One region of the Spongiibacter sp. IMCC21906 genome, then DNA from elsewhere that is predicted to be linked to it. Evidence: predicted binding sites of a transcription regulator. Region 1 holds the regulator's gene; each other region holds the start of a gene.
What was found. The regulator PhoB, encoded in region 1, activates phosphate uptake and scavenging genes when phosphate is short. The targets are predictions, from matches to a motif close to TGTCATAAANNTGTAACA.
Positions count from the first base shown of each region.

Region 2: IMCC21906_RS07100 (esterase-like activity of phytase family protein) is a predicted target of PhoB. The motif match lies at 2,947-2,964, and genes of this name have one in related genera.
Region 3: IMCC21906_RS12425 (OprO/OprP family phosphate-selective porin) is a predicted target of PhoB. The motif match lies at 4,650-4,667, and genes of this name have one in related genera.

Region 1 covers NZ_CP011477.1:2,386,055-2,392,864, reverse strand. Annotated here, with positions in the region: gene IMCC21906_RS11070 (YgiQ family radical SAM protein) at 1-182, opposite strand, end outside; gene IMCC21906_RS11065 (NfeD family protein) at 348-809, shown strand; gene IMCC21906_RS11060 (SPFH domain-containing protein) at 835-1,683, shown strand; gene purU (formyltetrahydrofolate deformylase) at 1,698-2,552, shown strand; gene phoB (phosphate regulon transcriptional regulator PhoB) at 2,643-3,350, shown strand; gene phoR (phosphate regulon sensor histidine kinase PhoR) at 3,358-4,650, shown strand; gene IMCC21906_RS11040 (PstS family phosphate ABC transporter substrate-binding protein) at 4,748-5,716, shown strand; gene IMCC21906_RS11035 (ABC transporter permease subunit) at 5,884-6,810, shown strand, end outside.
Region 2 covers NZ_CP011477.1:1,552,508-1,559,317, reverse strand. Annotated here, with positions in the region: gene IMCC21906_RS07100 (esterase-like activity of phytase family protein) at 349-2,856, opposite strand; gene IMCC21906_RS07095 (choice-of-anchor I family protein) at 3,126-4,967, shown strand; gene IMCC21906_RS07090 (DNA-3-methyladenine glycosylase I) at 5,113-5,796, shown strand; gene IMCC21906_RS07085 (DmsC/YnfH family molybdoenzyme membrane anchor subunit) at 5,890-6,810, opposite strand, start outside.
Region 3 covers NZ_CP011477.1:2,690,595-2,697,404, reverse strand. Annotated here, with positions in the region: gene IMCC21906_RS12440 (hydrogen peroxide-inducible genes activator) at 1-677, opposite strand, end outside; gene IMCC21906_RS12435 (carbonic anhydrase) at 793-1,464, shown strand; gene IMCC21906_RS12430 (SulP family inorganic anion transporter) at 1,461-3,092, shown strand; gene IMCC21906_RS12425 (OprO/OprP family phosphate-selective porin) at 3,142-4,542, opposite strand; gene queD (6-carboxytetrahydropterin synthase QueD) at 5,139-5,501, opposite strand; tRNA gene IMCC21906_RS12415 (tRNA-Val) at 5,767-5,842, shown strand; tRNA gene IMCC21906_RS12410 (tRNA-Asp) at 5,867-5,943, shown strand; tRNA gene IMCC21906_RS12400 (tRNA-Arg) at 6,802-6,810, opposite strand, start outside.

The DNA.
Region 1 (6,810 bases):
CTGGGGTGGTCAACATAGGCGTCGCCAGTCACAACAATAACATCGCAGCTATCCCAGCCCAATGCGTCCATTTCTTCTCTACTGGTGGGAAGAAATTTTGCCTCACCGAAGCATTCTGCCCAATAGCGACGATAGCTATAAAGCGGGGTGGGGGACGAATTAGCAGACGGGTTGGTAGACATGGCGACCTGATGGAGAGTGCGAAATGGCAATTGCGTATTGTACAGCATCCCCCGTCCTACTGCAGAGTCCTCGTGGGTATTTATTGGTTCTGCGTATTTGCCGTGGGTGCACTCCGTGGCGGCATAAGCTATTCTTTTGCGGCAGATGTACTGCGGGAGTGTTAGATGGCTTGGTTAAACGCGCATATCGCGTATTGGCACTGGATGGTACTAGGGCTGCTTTTGGTCTCTAGCGAAATCTTTGTGCCCAGTTTTGTGATGTTGTGGTTTGGCGCCAGTGCGGTTGCTGTTGGTTTGGTTATCGCGGTGGTGCCGTTGGATTTTGTTTGGCAGTTGCTACTCTGGGGGCTGTTATCAGCGTTGGATCTGTTTATTTGGTTTAAATATGTGCATCCCAAAATGAAGAATAAAAGCCTCGCTGGTATGGCCCGAGAGCAGGTGGTGGGTCAACAGGGTATGGTGATTAATAAAGGTAGCAAGTTTGGTCATGGCATTATGCGGTTTTCTGTGCCGATGTTGGGCAGCGAAGAATGGGCCTTTATTTGCAATGACCCCATTGAGGTAGGTGATAAGCTACTAGTAGAGGACTTGTCGGGTAATAAGCTGATTGTTAAACACGCTGAGTAAGTTCATTCATTTAGAGACTTAAGATATGGAAGGTCTGGCAATAACGGGTGCCTTGGTGGTGATGATTATTGTCACCGTGGCAATGGGGGTTTGCACCGTTCCTCAAGGCAGTAAACACATTGTGCAGCGTTTGGGTAAGTATCACAGCACATTAACACCGGGCCTGAATTTTATTATTCCTTATATCGATAAGGTCGCTTACAAAATAACTACCAAAGACATTGTGTTGGATATTCCCTCTCAGGAAGTTATTACCGAAGACAATGCCGTCATCATTGCTAATGCGGTGGCGTATATCAATATTGTGTCCCCAGAGAAGGCGGTATACGGGGTTGAAGATTATATTATTGCTATTCAGAATTTGGTGCAGACCACCTTGCGTTCGATTGTGGGTGAAATGTCGTTGGATTCCGCCTTATCCTCCCGAGATCAGATAAAAGCTAAACTTAAAGCGGCGATTTCGGACGATATTTCCGACTGGGGGATTACCCTTAAAACAGTGGAAATTCAGGACATCAGCCCCTCTGATACCATGCAGCGAGCTATGGAAGAACAAGCCGCCGCTGAGCGCCAGCGTCGGGCGGCAGTCACCAAGGCCGAGGGCGAAAAACAAGCTGCCATTTTAGAAGCCGAAGGTCGGCTCGAGGCCTCCCGTCGCGATGCCCAAGCACAAGTTGTGTTAGCTAAAGCCAGCGGTGCGGCCATTGAGGTCGTGTCACAGGCGGTAAAAGGTGAAGAGCTTCCCGCGCTCTATTTGCTGGGTGAAAAATATGCCGATGCGCTTATTGAGTTAGCTAGCTCAAACAATACCAAAACCTTAGTGTTGCCCGCAGATTTGCCGCAAGCGCTGCGAGGCATGTTGAATAAGACCTAGGATCAAAATTTGTTATGGAACACACCTTAAGACTGGTCATCAGTTGCCCTGACCGGGTCGGTATTGTCGCCCGGGTTAGCCAGTATGTGGCGGACCAGGGTGGCTGGCTAACCGAAGCCAATTACCATGCGGATGCTGAAAGTAATTGGTTTTTTATGCGCAACGAGATTCGTGCCGCGTCGTTAACCTCTGGCGTGGAGGCATTTTGCGACGGCTTTAAAAAAATTGCTGATTCTTATGATATGCAATGGCAATTGGTAGATTCTAAGGTGAGGCGCCGAGTGGTGATTTTGGCCAGTCATGCCTCCCATTGTATTGCCGATATTTTACATCGCTGGCATAGCGGTGAGTTAGAGTGCGATATTCCCTGTGTCATCAGCAATCATGAAAATTTGCGCAGCATGGTGGAGTGGCATGGTATTCCTTTTAAGTACGTGCCCATTAGCCCAGAAACTAAGGCTGAAGCCCATCGGCAGATTATGCAGCTGACCTTGGACGCCAAGGCCGATTGTGTGGTGCTCGCCCGATATATGCAGATTATCCCACCGGAGTTTTGTGCGGCTTTCCCCGGTAACATGATTAATATCCATCATAGTTTTCTTCCTTCATTTATTGGTGCCAATCCCTATCAAAAGGCATTTGATCGGGGGGTGAAGCTTATTGGCGCGACCAGCCATTATGTGACAGAAACCCTCGATGAAGGTCCCATCATTGAGCAAGATGTCATTCGTGTGAATCACCGCCATAGCAAAGATGATATGGTGCGATTGGGTAAAGATGTCGAAAAAGCGGTGCTGGCCAGAGCGTTGCGAAACCATTTAGAGAGCCGTGTTGTGGTTCATGGAAATAAAACCGTCGTTTTTGATTGAGAAGCCCTGTAAATACAAGGCGCCGTAACAAAAATGTCATCATTAATCGTTTTAATGCAGTCATCGAAATCGTCAGCAAGGGTTTAACTGATGAGTGAGAAAACAATATTAATCGTCGACGACGAAGCCGCTATCCGAGAAATGATTCGAGTCGGGTTGGAATTGGCGGGTTATGACTGCTTAGAAGCCGGTAATGCCCAAGATGCCCACGGGATCATTGTTGATCAGCGTCCTGATCTGGTACTGCTGGATTGGATGATGCCGGTAACCAGTGGTTTGGAATTGTTACGACGTCTGCGCCGAGAAGAGTTAACCAAAAACTTATTGGTGATTATGCTCACGGCTAAAGACGATGAAGATAATCGCGTTCAAGGTTTGGACGTGGGTGCAGATGACTACATCACCAAGCCTTTTTCGTCCCGAGAATTGATGGCTCGTATCAAAGCTGTGCTACGCCGCAGTGGTGGCCAAAACGATGAAGAGAGCATTGAAATCAAAGGCTTGAAACTCGATCCGGCCAGTCATCGCGTATTTGCCAATCAGTCGCCCCTCGACATGGGACCTACTGAATTTAAGCTGCTTAAGTTTTTTATGACCCACCAAGAACGGGCCTACAGCCGTGGTCAACTTTTGGACCAGGTGTGGGGTACCAATGTTTATGTGGAGGAGCGCACGGTTGACGTCCATATTCGTCGTCTACGCAAAGCGTTGTTCACCGATACCCGTGATTTTGGTCAGCTAATACAGACGGTGCGGGGTACAGGCTATCGATTTTCTGCAACGGGTATAAGCGCATAACGTGTTAATGCAGAACTACAGCTGGAAGACTGAGCTTCTTAAAGTCTGCTTGCCTTTGGCAGCTGTTGCTCTGCTGAGCGCATTCTTAGATGTCGGCATTTGGCCGCTTTTTATTGCAACAATAATTACCTGTGGTTGGCTGCTTCGACAGTTGCAAAAGCTTAGCGATTGGCTGCAAACCAGTGTTGATAGTGAGCCGCCGGAGGCGATAGGGATGTGGGGCCAAGTTTTAGATAATATTTACGATCTGCACAAGCAGTCGCGGCAAGACAATAGCCGTTTGATAGCAATGATCGATTATTTGCGTTCGTCCTTTGCCTCGATGTCTGATGCGGTAGTGATGCTGGATGCCGCTGGTAATATTGAGTGGTGTAATCTCGCTGCTTTGGATTTGCTGGGATTACGACAAGAGGAGGATATCGGCCGGCAATTGGTAAATCTTCTTCGTACCCCGGTCTTCTTACGCTACTTTGAGGCGAATGACTTTAAAGCCCCGTTGGAAATGTATTCCCCGGTAAACGGTCATATCCATCTCAGCGTGAGTGTGAGTTATTTTGGTCAAGGTAACCGCCTGCTTTTTGCCAGAGATGTTACCCGCACTCATCGTCTTGAAAAAATGCGTAAAGACTTTGTTGCCAATGTCTCCCATGAGTTACGCACGCCGTTAACCGTCATTAATGGCTACCTGGAAACCTTTGCCGAGCATGGCGGTGAGAATCCTCGCTGGGACAGGGCGATTAAGCAAATGCTTCAGCAGTCTAAGCGTATGCATAATCTGATTCAGGATTTGATGCTGCTTTCTCGTCTCGAAACCTTGCCCGCTGCTGCAGAGCAAGAAACCATAAAGCTGCGTTCATTGATGGAAATGATTGCCGAAGAACTGGCGGCGGCGGCAAAAGGTGATCGCATTGTGACGATTGAGTGCGATGAAGCGGTGCATTTAAAAGGCAGCTATGCAGAACTGCGCAGTGCGTTTTCTAATCTGGCCGTGAATGCAGCTCGCTATACTGAAGATGGCGATCGCATTACTCTCCGTTGGTACCAGGACGCGCAAAACGGCTTTTTTGAGGTGGAAGACTCGGGGATTGGCATAGAGCCCCAATACATTCCCCGGTTAACAGAACGGTTTTATAGAGTGGAAGAAAGTCGCTCGATTGATACCGGTGGCACCGGCCTTGGTCTGGCGATTGTAAAACATGTTTTGATACGCCACCGTGCCGAATTGCGTATTCATAGTGTCATATCCGTAGGTAGCCGCTTTACTTGTGTATTTCCTAAGTCCTTGTTGGTAAAAGAATAATAATCATTTTTCTGTGGTTCATCATTTTGTAACATTACTGTCACATTGCCTCTATAGAGTGCCAGCTGTAAACCCTAACTGCACTGAGGAGTCGTACGTGAAAATCAAGCAAAGTTTGGTAGCAGCAGTCCTAGCCATCGGCGCAAGTATCGCCTCTGCGGGTGCGGAGGTAGATAAAGATCTACACGTTTACGAAAAAGCTTCTGGCGTATCCGGTAATCTTTCTAGTGTTGGTTCGGATACCCTCGCTAACCTGATGACCTTGTGGGCCGAAGATTTTAAGCGCGCTTACCCCAACGTTAATGTCCAAATTCAAGCAGCGGGCTCCTCTACGGCACCACCAGCACTGACTGAAGGCACCTCAAACCTGGGGCCCATGAGCCGTAAAATGAAGGATAAAGAACTTGAGTCCTTCGAATCAAAATACGGCTATAAACCCACTGCGGTGCCGGTGGCGATTGATGCGCTGGCGGTATTTGTCCACAAAGATAACCCCATTGAAGGTTTAACCATTGCGCAAATAGACGCGATTTTCTCCAGCACTCGTAAATGTGGTGCGCCCGACGATGTTAAAGCGTGGGGACAAGTGGGTATGACGGGACCATGGCAGGGCCGCGATATTCAGATCTTTGGTCGTAACTCTGTGTCTGGGACGTATGGCTACTTTAAAAAAGAAGCGCTGTGTAAAGGCGATTTTAAAAATGGCGTTAACGAACAGCCGGGCTCGGCCTCAGTTGTTCAATCGGTTTCTACCTCTATTAATGGCGTGGGCTATTCGGGTGTAGGTTATCAAACGCCGAGCGTTCGTCCTGTCCCGCTGGCAAAAGACGACAAAAGCGGTTTTGTTGAGGCAAGTTCCGAAAATGCCACTAACGGCACTTATCCCTTATCTCGCTTCCTTTATGTTTATGTAAACAAGGCACCGAATAAACCACTGGCGCCGTTGGAGCGCGAGTTTTTTAAACTGGTTCTTTCCAAACAAGGGCAAGAAGTGGTGGTAAAAGATGGCTACGTGCCTCTGCCAGCTAAAGTAGTAGAGCGCATTTATAAACTACTAGAAATGTAAGATAGTTTAATTAAAGGCCGCTGCGACCCTATTATCGTAGCGGCTTTTGCGTATTAAACAATTTAGTTGTCTTAGCGGTGGATTTACCCTGTCACGTTAATGCAACCCACCAGTTAGACACTATTGCTATCTAATTACCGCTACGTTTTGTATCAGGGCGACTTCCCATGAGTTCAGCAGAAGTGAGACAAACAGCCTCGACTTTCCGTCGCTGGCGACAATTTAAAGACCGCGCAGCAACGGCAACTATCACCGGTGGTGGCGTGGCCGTGTTGTTCGCAATTTTGCTGATATTTTTCTATCTGCTTTACGAAATTCTGCCACTATTTAAGTCGGCTTCTATCGAAAAAGTAGGGGACTATTCATTGAGTTCGTCTGCTGCACCGCTATTTTTAGCGATGGAAGAGCAGGCTGAGGTCGGGCTTAGAGTCGATAATCAGGGCTTGGCCGAATTTTTCGACGTTGCCACAGGTGACGACCTCCAATCTCAGCAACTACCATTAAACGATGCTTCTGTAAGCAGCTTTGCTTTGGAGTCAGACGAGAGCCGGGTCTTTGCGCTGGGGCTTAGTAGTGGTGAGGCGGTGATCGCCAAGCATGATTACCGTGTGAGCTATCCTAATAATGAGCGACTCATCACTCCTGTATTGCGGTTTCCCTATGGTGAGCAAGCTCGGCAAATTACGGATGGCGCTCCATTAACCGCACTGGCTTTGCGTGATGCAGACGATGCTTTAATGGTCGCCGGTATTGCCGATGGCAAACTTCTTGCTAAACGTTGGACTAAAGAAGAAGATTTTTTAACAGAAGAAGTGACGCTGGTTGAAGAGCGTGTAGAACTTCCCGCATTAAATATGTTGGCAACAAGCTTGTTGATTGGCCCTAACCAACACTGGCTTTATGTGTTTAGCGACAGCGGTGAGTACAATTTGATTGATCTGCGCAAGCTGATCATTGCTGACAAGGGCCATCTTTTTGAGCGTGGTAATTTAAGCGAAGTCCGCTTTTTGTTGGGGGGTATTTCATTATTAGTGGCCGGGGATGACGGTGAGTTGTCTCAGTGGTTTGTCACTCGTAGTGATGAGTCGAACAGT
Region 2 (6,810 bases), 830 kb from region 1:
GCACGCGACAACATGACCCACCAGAGGAAGGTCTGAATCGACAGCGTGGGAAAGAAGGAATCAAAAATTGAATAGGAACGGAGGAGAAATAACAGAAACAGATGATTAGGGAGGCAATAATAGCCCCCTTTCACAGCGCGGTATCCAAACACCACTGCCGCCACGTCCCTCTCCTAGTAAAAGCCAGCCATCACCTTGGCCAAGCAGTTATAATTTTGTTTATAAGGAGCTTACGCGGAGGTTTTAAAATGGATCACAAAATAATATTAAAGTTTTAAATGTTTGATTTTTATTAATTTTATAAAAAAAGGCCCGCAACGCGGGCCTTAAAAAGTAAAACAAGAAGTATTACAAAATGTCGCCTAAATTCATCAAGTTCGTTTCGCCATTACTGTCATCGACACCGTCATTATCATTCACTAACAGCACCTCACCATTTTTCAGCACCGCGGTACCTTCGATCTTCTCGGTAACCAAGCCACCCAATCCTTGCATGTCTGGCAATACATCGCGAATCAAGGTTTTGCTTACGGTATCGCCATCTACCAACCCCGACACACCAAAGCGGTAAAGCCGTTTGATGGCGGCATCGGGCCCACCTTGGTTGTCGCGCTCGATAACCATAAACTCATTGTTACCAATAGCGCTGATTTCCGACAAACCCACCCAACCGCCATTTTGAGATTCAACCGCATCCAAGGGATAAAACAGGAAGCGCCAACTATCACCGACGATATTATAGATACCAATCCGAACGTTCGTCTCGCCCTGCCAAGCACGCTGAAAGGCCACGTAAAGATTGCCTTCATATTCAGCAACCCCTTCAAAACCATTATTGCGCTGCAAGGCATTAACCGCTGCTGGCAAGCCTACCACGGCAGTGATTGCGCCACTGGAATCAGTTTTTAACAACACATTCATACTGTCGACAGGACCATCAATAGCGTGCCCAGAACCTTCGGAGGCAATCCAAAACCCACCATCAACGGACTTGGCAATACCTTCCGGATCAACATTCACGGTTTTATCGTCATTCACCACGTCAGCGGCCAACGTCCCTGCAGGTAGAGACGCCAGCACGTTATTGCTGTCCAGCAATGGGGTTTCCTTGATTAAGATGGCGGGCTGCTGACTGATATCAAGGGTAAAAATACGATTCTTAAGATAGTAGCTGTCGTCTACCGCATAGATCAGATTGCTGTTTTCAGGGTCGGCCGACAACCCTGACAGGGCAGCCCAGGGGATAGGTGTACCATCTATGCGGTCATTAGATTGAATCGTGGGATACTTGGCAGTGGCACTACCATATTGGTAAATGTTTAATGCCGAACGAAACACATCGTCACGACTGTCTTCTTCACTGGCAACCACTAACAAATTACGTGATGGAATGGCCAAGGCGCCCTCGGGGCCCATTGCCGCGGGTAGCAACTGTTTAAAAACAGGGTTACGAAAATCCGCTACATCATAAACAAACACCACGCTGGAGCGCTCAGAATTCACAAACAAATACCGCTCGCTACCAAATACGCCAAACTCAGCATTTTCGGGTTCATTACCTTTATTGTCTGAACGGTCATCGGGGTAATGACCAAATTTAGCGGTTAATAAATCCAAGGTATTGCCTGCCTCAAATACAAGCTCTCCGTCAGTATTAAATACGCTAAACCCGCGGCTACCTCCATCCAGATCACCTTCATTGGCGGTAACAAAATACTCAGTTGATAACCAGCTAACGCCATCGGGCTCGCGTAGTACCCCTTCTTGGGAATCCGTAAAGCTGATAATCGACTCGTTGTCAGTATCAATATTGACCAGATCGACACTGCCGGCGCTGAAATGATTGATCACACTGCCATCACTTAAGTCGACCAGCACGATGTGGTTGTTTTCTTGCAAAGAAACAAGGGCAATATTGTCGCTATTAATATCGACAAATTCCGGTTCGGGGTCAGAGGGGTAAAGATCAGCCAATCCCGTTAAAGACACGTTACTCGTGGTCCAGGTATCTGGCGCACCACTTAAGTCAACAATGACCAGTTTTCCTGCAGGCAACTGGGGAGGAACACCCTCTCCTAAGTCTTCATCACGCTCATTTTCAATTACCGCAACGGCATAGTGCCCGTCTGGGCTCACTGCAACAGAATCTGGCTGACCGCCTAAATCGATAGAGGTCACCAAACCGCGACTGGCAATATCCACCACCGCCAGCTCGCCAGATACCTCAATAAAGCTGGCAGAGGTATTAACTCCCACCAAAGCATACGCCCCTTTCACGGCCACCGAGGTGGGCTCACCGGTCAACGCCAAAGTGCCCAACCCCGTCGGTTTACTCGGATCAGCAATATCAACAAAGCCAATCTGCTTAGCAGGGCTGTCGGTATAAATGAGTGTCATCCCATCAGCGCTGGCAGCAACAATTTCTGCTGCGGTGGTAGTATCGTCATTACAGCTTGCATCGATCTGCTTACAGACGGGATAAGCGGCAATACGATTAAAATTCTTGTCACTGTTCACTACCGTCGGCGTACACAGATAGTTACTTGCCGTCACTTCCGACTCCGAGAGTTCGCCATTGCCATCGGTATCGGGGCCTGAGTCAATTTGCAAACCACCGCTATAACAGTGCTCGTTCCCAGAATATAAAACCGTTTGCTTCAGCAAACCATTCAGGCCCTCGTCGCCATTATTTCCGTTTGTACCATTGCTTCCATCTGCCCCATTAGTACCGGGTGCACCTTCAGCGCCGTCCATACCATCGGCACCATCGCGGCCATCATCACCATCACAGGCGGCCAGAAAAAATGGGCAAGCCAGAGCAATACCCCACGCTAAAGCTGTTTTTTTAAATGTCATAATCACTCCTAAATCCAGGCAATACTATTTTTGTAGCCTGAAATCTTAGAGAGAAAGTGCGACAGAGCGCCTACAAAAAAATGTCAGAATCGTGGGATTAATATGACAAACACATCGTCAATGCGGTCACGATCTCGACATTGCGTCACCAAATATTCATATTTTAGTCTTACCAGTGTAACGCTCAGGCAACACCCTCTTGCTTTTGCCTAACGTGGCGTATTTGTCATGTCCAGGCGTACCTACCTACAAGATTGAGGGAGATTGCTATGCACCACCACTCCACTAAGTTCGCTGCTATATTGGCAACGACTATTTTATTAAGCGCCTGCGGTGGCGACGATGGTGACCGGGGACCAGCAGGTGCCCCCGGAGTAGACGGCGCACCGGGCCAGGCAGGCGCCCCAGGCGCAGACGGTACGCCAGGTGTCGACGGTGCCAATGCCACTGATTCGAATATCTTTTTATCGCTGCTCGGCCGTTATGAAACCGGCCAGTTTGATGAATCCGCGGCCGAAATTGTTGATTTTGACCCAAGTACTAAGCGCAGCTTTGTCATCAATGCTGAATCAGGCCAAGTCGATATTCTTGATGCGATGACACCAGCCTCCCCCACTTTAATCAGTTCACTGGATGTTGCTGCAGATGTAGCAAATGCAGTAGAAGGACTTGACGTTTCAGCCCTCGGTGCAGCCAACAGCGTCTCGGTTAACAATGGCTTTATGGCTGTCGCCATCGAAGCCAGCCCCAAACAAAATAACGGCTACATTGCTTTCTATCAAACCGACGGTAGCTTCGTGAGCGCGGTTGAAGCTGGCGCGCTACCCGACATGGTGACCTTTAGCCCTGACGGCACAAAAGTTTTATCCGCCAATGAAGGCGAACCTAACGGCGACTACTCGGTTGACCCTGAAGGTTCAGTTACCGTGGTAGACGTCTCAGGTGGTTTCGCCAGCCTTAGCGCCAGCAATGTTACTCAGGTCAGTCTCGGTTCAGCGCCACTTACTGGCCCGGTACGTATTTCCTCCAAGTCAGCATCCCAGGCTGCCGATTTGGAACCAGAATATATTGTTGTTTCTTCAGACAGCCAGACCGCTTATGTCATTTTGCAAGAAAACAATGCCGTGGCCGAAATCGACCTTAGCGACAACAGTGTTAGCCGTATTGTCGGCTTAGGCTACAAAGACCACGCCATCCCCGGCAATGAACTGGATGCCAGCAATGATGATGGTGTCGTCAATATCCGCAACTGGCCCGTGTTTGGTGTTTACATGCCTGACAGCGCCGACATTTACAGCTTTAACGGCAAAACCTATCTGATTACAGCCAACGAAGGTGATGGTCGCGAATACCTGACAGACGCCAATGATGAGGCAGATTGTAGTGCTCAAGGCGGCTTCGATTTTGACGACGGTGACTGCTTTCATTACCTTGACGAAGTTCGTATTAAGGACATTCAAGACGACGGCGCCACCTTTGACGGCGACCTGCTGAGCCGACTCCCAGCCAATTTTGAAGATGACGAGCAGCTAGGCCGCCTCAAGGTTATCGCCAACCTGGGCACCGACGGTGCTTGCGCCTCACTGGCCACCACAGGGCTACCGGAGGCCGATTGTAGCTACGAAGCACTTTATGCATATGGCGCTAGATCCTTCACGATCTGGGACGCTGAAACCATGCAGCCCGTGTTCGATTCTGGCAGCGACTTTGAAGTTATTACCGCCAACCGTTTAGGCTTGTTCGGCTTTAACGCCAGCAATGACGACAACGAGGGCGATGATCGCTCTGATGACAAAGGCCCCGAACCCGAAGCCATTGAGATTGGCACCATCAACGGTAAAACCTACGCGTTCATTGGTCTCGAGCGGGTTGGCGGCATCATGGTCTACAACATCAGCAATCCAGAAGCTCCCCGCTTTGTGCAGTACATCAATCCCCGGGATTTCAGCCTTGCCGATGTAGAAGACGATCTTGAACTAGTGGGCGATTTAGGCCCCGAGTCCATCAAGTTTGTCAGCCAAGATGACAGCCCGACAACTCGCCCCATGTTAATAGTGGGTAACGAAGTCAGCGGCACCACCACCTTTTATGACATCGAAATAATTGACTGATACTCCACGGTTGTAGAGTAACGTTTAAGGCTCGCTTCGGCGGGCCTTTTTTATTTTGCTGCCACAAGAGCCAAACGGGCTGTTACCATTCCTCATAACAAGCGCTCCCTCGCATCATTTGTATAACCGCCATAACGGGGAAAACATGCCAAGCCTCTACAAAAACTATCTAAAGCGCGCAATCAAAGCTCATGGCAACATCGAATATATTGAATCGCAACTCCCCGAGAAGACGAGCAACACATTACTGACAAGTCGCAACGATGACCGCTATCTGGCAGAAATGGCTGCCTGCATTTTTCGAGCGGGATTTGTCTGGCGAGTGGTCGAGAACAAATGGGCAGGCTTTGAAGAAGTCTTCAATCGTTTTCTACCTATTTGGGTCGCCTCCCGCTCACCAGAACAAATAGAGGAGATGGCCAGCGACACCCGAATTATCCGCAACTTAAGCAAGGTTAAAGCTGTGCAAGAAAATGCCTTGTTTGTCCTCGATGTGACAAGAACACATGGCAGTTTTGGTAACTTCCTCGCTGACTGGCCCGAGGAAGATGTCATTGGTCTGTGGGCTTACCTTAAAAAACACGGCTGTCGGCTGGGCGGCAATTCTGGCGCCTACTTTCTCCGCTTTATGGGCAAAGACAGTTTTATTTTAAGTCGAGATGTCTGTATTGCCCTGCGCAGCGAAGCCATTATTGATACCGACACCCCCACCGCAAAACGGGATCTTATTAAAATTCAAGATGCCTTTAATCAAATGCGGAGCGAGAGTGGCCGCAGTCACGCGCAGCTGAGCAAGCTTTTAGCCATGTCCAGAGGGCCCAAGGTGTGATGAGGTGACAAACATCACCTCACGCTCTATTGAAGTCTTTCGCCGCATTAAATATATCCGCAACCTACTCTTTTAAGGTAGATCACAAATACATTAATGACTGTGAGCAACCACACCAACTTGAGGCATATTCGCTAAACCAATCTCTTGGGCGTGCTCTTCAAAATCTTTGTTCTTCCAAAAGAAAGCACCGGGCATTGTTGTTGGTACCACCAGCACGTAAAACAAGGCTCGACCAATCAATGCTGCAAGTCCCGCAGAAAGCGCCAGCGCAACATATAAAACCAGCGATGCCGCGTTGACATCAGCAAAGATCAACAGCAATAACGCCAATGCTAAATTGCCGACCAGTAACAGGTTACGCAACCAATAGCTTTTGCCAAAAACAGTACTTTGAATATAGTGAGAGACACTGCCCTCATTATTGGCCACATTCATATCAGCCCCATGGCGCCATAACCCCACAAGTTCCAAGCTAGCGCCAAAACCAACACAAGCAAGGCACACTTTAAACACGACACTGGCATCAACACCGGCCAACATCAAAGTTGGAATCGCGACTGCTGCCACTAGACTGCTCCCCAGCGACAGACTATTACCCAGAAATGCTGTGCCCGTCTGCCAATGATTCCAGAATGGTCGAGCAGGAATACGATAGCAGCGATACATATAGTACAAGCCCACTGAGCCGCAGCTCATCGCGAGATAGGCGCTAGTCGCTGCGAAGCCCCGGTATTGCCCCCATTCACCGAACATAGAAATGAACATCGCATTCTCTGGCAACATTGCCAATACATGCAGGCCACCAAACAACATATACAGTGCCATCCCCAGACCTTCACGGCACACTGGCGAATGACGGAGGTTATTAAAGCCCCGGTAAGCCCGTAACGGTTTGCCTAAATGGGTGGCCGACATCAGCATGCCCAAGGCAGACAGACCCACCGCAACCGCCATTAAAGGAACATACATAACCGAATTTTGCAGTGCGACGAAACTGTCTATACCCAGTTG
Region 3 (6,810 bases), 300 kb from region 1:
TAGTCGGGCTGAATGAGTGCGCCATGACGTTCGCAGGTTTCCTGAATTTGATGGTGAAAGTGATGTTGCTCTTCTAGCGTTAATACTTTCTCGCCTTTGAGGTTTTTAGCGGCCACCCCCTTTGTGCCCGCAAGGGCATGGTCGCTAGGGACGACAAATTTCAAGGATTCTGTAAATAACGGCTCTACCGAAAAATGAGAAAGAGACGCGGGTAACGGTAGAGGTACCAAGACCAGGTCATAGCTGCCTTTTTCCAGCTCTCTAAGCAGTATTTTGTGGGCGGCTTCTCTTACGTGAAGTTTAAGGGACTGATGTTTTTGGTGCAGGTCGGGTAGTACATGGGGCAATAAATAAGGGCCCACTGTGGGAGGCACGCCAAGTTTATACGTGGTTTGATGGCCTTTGGAAATAACGGTGGCTAATTCTTCAAAGCCTCGCATCGACAACAATACTTGTTGCGCTGCCTGTTGCAATTCTCGGCCAGCAGGGGAAAGTTGTGTGCCCGCTCGGGACCGCTCAAATAGAGACACGCCTAAAAGCGTTTCTAAGTTGGTGATTTGCGCGGTTAGTGCAGGTTGGCTGACGCCAAGTTCGTCGGCGGCTTTTCGATAATTTGAAAGCTCGGCAACAGTGGCAAAGTATTTTATTTGAGCAATGCTGGGGGACTTGTTTTGCATTTCAGTAAACTCGGCTGATAACTAAATCTGATTAGTAAATGCTATATGTTTCTATAAAACTATCAACCGATAATTTTCTCTTACTTCATATTCTAAGCAAAATGAGGACGCAGTTATGGAGCAGATTATTTCAGGGGTTGCGAAATTTCAGAAGGACGTTTTTCCTGATAAAAAGGCTGATTTTCAAAAATTAGCTGGTGGGCAAAGCCCAGAAGTGTTGTTTATTACTTGCTCTGATTCCCGGGTTGATCCCAGTTTGGTAACGCAGACTCAGCCAGGGGAGCTATTTATTTGTCGTAATGCCGGCAATGTTGTGCCACCTCGAACAAATCAAACGGGTGGTATGACCGCATCGATAGAATTTGCAGTGGCAGGCTTGGGTGTTTCCCATATTGTGGTCTGCGGTCACACGGACTGCGGCGCGGTCAAGGGTGCAATTGCGCCTGAGAAACTGGACGAAATGCCCCATGTTCGCGAGTGGTTGGGACATTGCAGTGCAGCAACGGCAGTCGTTAAAGAGCGGCGTGGTGAAATAAGCCATGAGCATTTAGACGAAGTCACGCAAGAGAATGTGCTGCTACAACTTCAGCATCTTAGAACGCATCCTTCGGTTGCTGCAAAACTTGCCAATGGCCGACTTACTCTGCATGGCTGGGTATACAACATCGGTAGTGGTGAGGTGCTGTGCTTCAATGAAGAGAGCGGTCAGTTTGAAGTGATGGATGAACGTTATCGCAAGTTTATGGATCAGAGCTTGAACGCTGTGGCCAATGGAGACGCAGTATGAAATTAGATCATCTTCGGGGTGATCTCACCGGCGGTATTACCGCCGGTGTTGTCGCACTGCCACTGGCTTTGGCCTTAGGTGTTGCATCCGGACTGGGACCGATGGCCGGTTTATATGGGGCTATTTTTGTCGGCTTTTTTGCTGCCGTATTCGGTGGCACTGCATCACAAATTTCTGGGCCAACGGGGCCCATGGTTGTGGTTTTGGCTGGCCTTTTCGCCAGCTTGTCTGGCGATGCGAGTCTAATTTTTACCGCGATAGTGCTGGCGGGGCTTTTTCAGGTGGTGTTTGGCATATTGGGCTTAGGTGCTTACATTCGCTTGGTGCCTTACCCGGTTATTTCCGGCTTTATGAGCGGGATCGGTGTCATTATCATTATTTTGCAGCTCAGTCCGCTACTGGGGCATGAATCGCCAAGCGGTACTCTTGGAGCACTCGGCCATTTGCCTACGGCCTTGGGGGATATCCATGTTGCCAATTTATTATTGGGCTTAGGTTCTTTGGCGCTTGTGTATTTTTGGCCTGCGTCGGTGGGTAAATATGTGCCTGCGCCATTGGCAGCCCTAGTTGTCGGTGGTCTGTTGGCCTATGGCGTGTTGGATGTGCCGGTGCTGGGTGATATCCCCAGTGGTTTGCCCAGTCTGCACCTGCCCGTTATGCCAGAGCAAAGTCAGTTGTTTTTGGTCATAGAAGCGGCATTGATTCTGGCCTTGCTGGGGGCGATAGATAGTTTGTTGACCTCATTGGTGGCAGATAATATGACGCGCACCCGCCACAACAGTAATCGTGAACTGATTGGCCAGGGTATTGGTAATACCTTCTCTGGTTTATTTGGTGGGATCGCCGGTGCCGGTGCAACAATGCGTACGGTTGTGAATATCCGTTCTGGCGGTAAAACTCGTGCCTCTGGTGCTGTGCATGCTCTTTTGTTGCTGGCTATTGTGTTAGGTCTGGGACCGTTGGCCGCCAATATCCCCCTTGCTGTACTGGCGGGTATTCTGGTTAAAGTCGGGCTGGATATCGTTGACTGGAATTACTTGAAGCGCGCTCACCAAGGTCCCCGTTGGGACTTGCTGTTGATGGTAATGGTATTGGGGCTGACGGTATTTGTGGACCTGATTACAGCTGTGGCTGCGGGTGTCGTGTTAGCGGCGTTGAGCTTTGTAAGACAGGTGGCGCAGCTGCAAATTGAAAACCTGCGCTATCGTCCAGAGCATTTAGATTCGCCTGAAGAGAAGGCGTTGCTAAATGACGCTGGTGATGCGGTGATGTTGTTCGACTTTTCTGGCCCCTTAAGCTTTGGTGCTGCGGCAGATTTGGGGCATAGGGTAAGAGAGCATTGTGAACCGGGCAGCAGGATTCTGGTTCTGGATTTTACCAGCGTCCCTTATTTGGATGTGTCGGCGGTGATGGCAGTAGAAAATATCGCGGCAGACGCGCTAAGCAGCGGTAAGCACCTGTATCTGGTTGGTATGAATACTTCAGTGACTAACACATTGAAGAACATGAACGGTGGTTTGCCGGGAGATGCGTCATTCACAACTAGATTGGATGCATTAAAGGCCGCGACCGAGCATCTTTCTAAGCAGCATGATGCCGAGTTAGGTTCGGGGCTTCCAACCTATTAATGTAGCGTAACACTCCCCAGCCAATAAGGGCGGGGAGTGCTTGTTGCACTTAAAACGCCAATTGCGTGCGGATCATAAATACGTCTACATTATCAGGTTCATCGCCACCTATTTGCATTAGCGGTGAGTCTTCCACGTCGTAGGCACGGCTATATCCCATCAAAATCCGTAGATTGTCGTTTAAATACCAGTTTAGATTCAGGGTCAGGCGTTTTTGTTCACCGCCGACTACGTCCACATCATTTAAACTCAATTCGTCTAGCCGTATGGCTAGCTCCCAGGCGCCCCATTTTCCTTGGTCAGGATCAAATACCTTGCCGGGCTTGAGTCCCTTAAATTCGCCGTCTGAGCCTTTATACCGACGTGTTTCGCCAGTTAGTGTCCATGCCATTTGCACGTAATATGCGTCAAAGCTGAGGTTGCGGCCGACGTCACGATTGATGCTGGTTTGGCCGTATTCACTTTGAATTGAAAATGGTCCATGCATGGCTGCTGCTTCAACTCCGACGAAGCTAATATCCTCAAAGCCATCAATGCTACCGGTGTTCGTCAGGTACAGGTCAGAAATAGCGGTGGTCTCATAACGTGCCCGGGGCGTTTTACTGTTGCTCAGCTTGTTATTGTCGTTTGCTTGCCGCTGGCCAAGGCTAGCACCTAAATGAATAAGCTTGTTCGCTTCGTTAATGGGGGCGATAGTGCCACGGACACCCCAGCCGCCGCCTTCATCTGCACCATCACCTGAAGACGAAATAGCATCACCGTAAATACCGCCCTGCAGCGACCAGTCGTCACCTTTGGTTTTTAGATTGATGCCCATGGCTCGATCAAAATGTGGCGTCGTGAGAGCGGATAATAGTGAGCGTTCAATAAACATAATGTCATTGGAGCTTTCTTGGATTTCCATGCTGACGGCATGTTTTTGGTTACCCACGGTCAGCTCGTAAGCTTTCACACCGGTGTAGGTGACCATTGCATCCTTCATGGAGACACTGTCTCCGGCGAAATCGGTTTCCAGAATAAATTGATAGTCCTTGTACAACACGCCTTTTAGCGCAATGCGTCCACGACGAATGCTGCTACCTGAAGTCGCTTCGACTGGGTCGCCTGAGCTTTTCTCAATGAGGCTGTCATTGGTATGGGTGCTGGCATCCATATGAATGCGCCCCCCTATCGACATTTTAAAATCGCCTTTAGCAGAACTTATTTCCAGGCCTTTTTTACCCATCTTTAAACTTGCGGCATTGGTGCTTGGTTGCGATTCAACCGCCTGAAATGTGCCCAGTTTGACTCTGCCGGGACCGGGCTCGGTAAATACCTGCTTGCTGTTGCTATCTACATACAGTTGTAAATGGGCAGGATCGGCGGCAGCCAAGGAGCTTGTAGCGGCTAAAATCGCGGCGGCAAGAATCTGTCGTGGTTGAACTCGTTTCATCGCGGGGTTTTTAATCATGGCTCCCTCATTCGTTGGTGCAGTTGTAGGTGTTCGATTCAGGTCGTACGTTTTAGTGCTATTAAAGCTACGTTGACACAGCGGTGTTTCAGAACCGGGCGCCATTGTGTGACAGATACATGACACTAATATGACAATAAAGTTATTTGTGACTTTTTAGTGACAATCAGCTTGGTGCATCGCGATGAAAAATAACTTGAATTTGTGCAGTAGTGATCAATTGCAAATGTGTGCAGCACTCACTAAGCCTAAAGATGCGGGGTATAACGATTTGCTTAAAGTTACAAAATGTTGTCCACAATATCTGTGGGTAACTTGGTGGACAAGTTGTCAGTTTGTCCAGCTAACAGAGAGCTTATCAGGGGTGTAACAAATTGTTCAAATTTTAGTCATTTTATTAAAATTCAATAAATTCATATACTTACATAATTATTATGATAATGGTGTTGATGTGTCGTGCCTAAGGTGGCTGTTTTACCTTTTAGGGCTATATCTGTGAATAAGTGTTACGTCAAGACTTGACTTGTGTAACCTGTTACTGAAATTCACCGACAAGTCGCTCTTGAGCACGTTGCGCCCAACACTGGTGCTGAGGTTTATAGGTTTGGACCGCGATAGAGACACCCGCTGGTGCAGGTTTCTCTTATTTCGACCCCGGATAGGGCAGGTAATCTAGGTTTGGTTTGTTGCCAGACCCATTGGGCTATAATTTCGCTGGTGGGGTTTTCTAGACCTGGAATGTCGTTGAGGTAGTAATGGTCGAGTTGATCGTAGATAGGAGCAAAAGCGACTTTGATATCGGAAAAGTCCATTAACCATCCGGTATGGGTGTCAATTTCACCGCTGACGTAAAGCCGCACGACAAAACTATGCCCATGTAGCCGTCGACATTTATGATTTTCTGGCAGGTTGGGAAGGCGATGAGCTGCTTCAAAGGTGAATTCTTTGTAAATTTCCAAGGTTAAGTCTCTTAAATATAACGGTAATCGTTGGTGGTGATCTGGAGGATGGCGCTAATGTTAATCAGCCATCACAGCTGTGTACAGCGCGAAGTACTGGGCAATTATAAGGTGCCATTTTACTCGAGCCTATTGATTCTTGCGGGTGGTTAAATAATGAACAAAATCAGCAAGATAGGAAATTCACAAAAATTTAAAAAAAACGTCTCCTAGTGTTTGACAAGGCGGGTGGTTACTGTAGAATGCGCCTCACTCGAACGAGAGAGGGTGATTAGCTCAGCTGGGAGAGCATCTGCCTTACAAGCAGAGGGTCGGCGGTTCGATCCCGTCATCACCCACCAAAATTCGAGTGTTAGGAAGTATGCGGACCGGTAGTTCAGTTGGTTAGAATGCCGGCCTGTCACGCCGGAGGTCGCGGGTTCGAGTCCCGTCCGGTCCGCCATATTCCTAGTTGATTATTCAACGAATTAAAATTTGACCTCCTAAGTCTAAATACTATTCTAGACGCTTAATTTTCCTGCATATTTCTATATGCGCTTTTAAGAAGTTTCTACTTGTTGCATTGACAGGTGGTTAGTTCTCTTGCCTTCTTCTGTCTTCCCCCCCCCCCCCAATATTTTTATCGCCTTGTCTCGTTCATCCTGACACTAATTGGCCTTGCTGTCCTTATGTTGCCGGATTGGTTTTCTGGGTGATCCTGAGTGAGGGTTTTCAGTTAATGCCTGATATGAATCGCGGCAGTAGCATTAGCGATGTTTTGGAGCGTACTGGATGCCAAGTGGATACAAAATAATAAGCTACACAGTGCTGCTATCGTAATAGTGGCGACAGCTACGCTATTAATGAGTTGGAAGTATATGCTGTAGGCAATGGCTAAGATAATACTTAGATTTCCAGTCCATCGTAGCAAGGCGGCAAAAGTATTAAAAAGTAGGGCAAGAGCTTGCATCACTAACCTCTGGGTAATTTCTAAATTATCCTTCGACTTGTTAAATTACCATCGGTCCGTGCTGGAAATTTTCATTGTCTGTGCAGTTTGTGCGCCAATTATGTTCTGTTGGCAATAAAAAGCAGTTTATTACTTTAGTCAGTATCTAACGATACTATCCAGTCTTTTCTAAAAGACTTATAGATAATGGGAGTCGGGTCACAGTATGGGAGTGAGCTACATTAATTGTTGGTTATGGGGGCAACGGTCAGTTATTGACTATTAATGTGGGTAACGACTTTCGAGGTGGTGTCGTGAAAAATGTGCTCGGCCCAATATTTGAACACCCAGCATAGGCTGGGTGTTCTAAAGTGGTGCCCC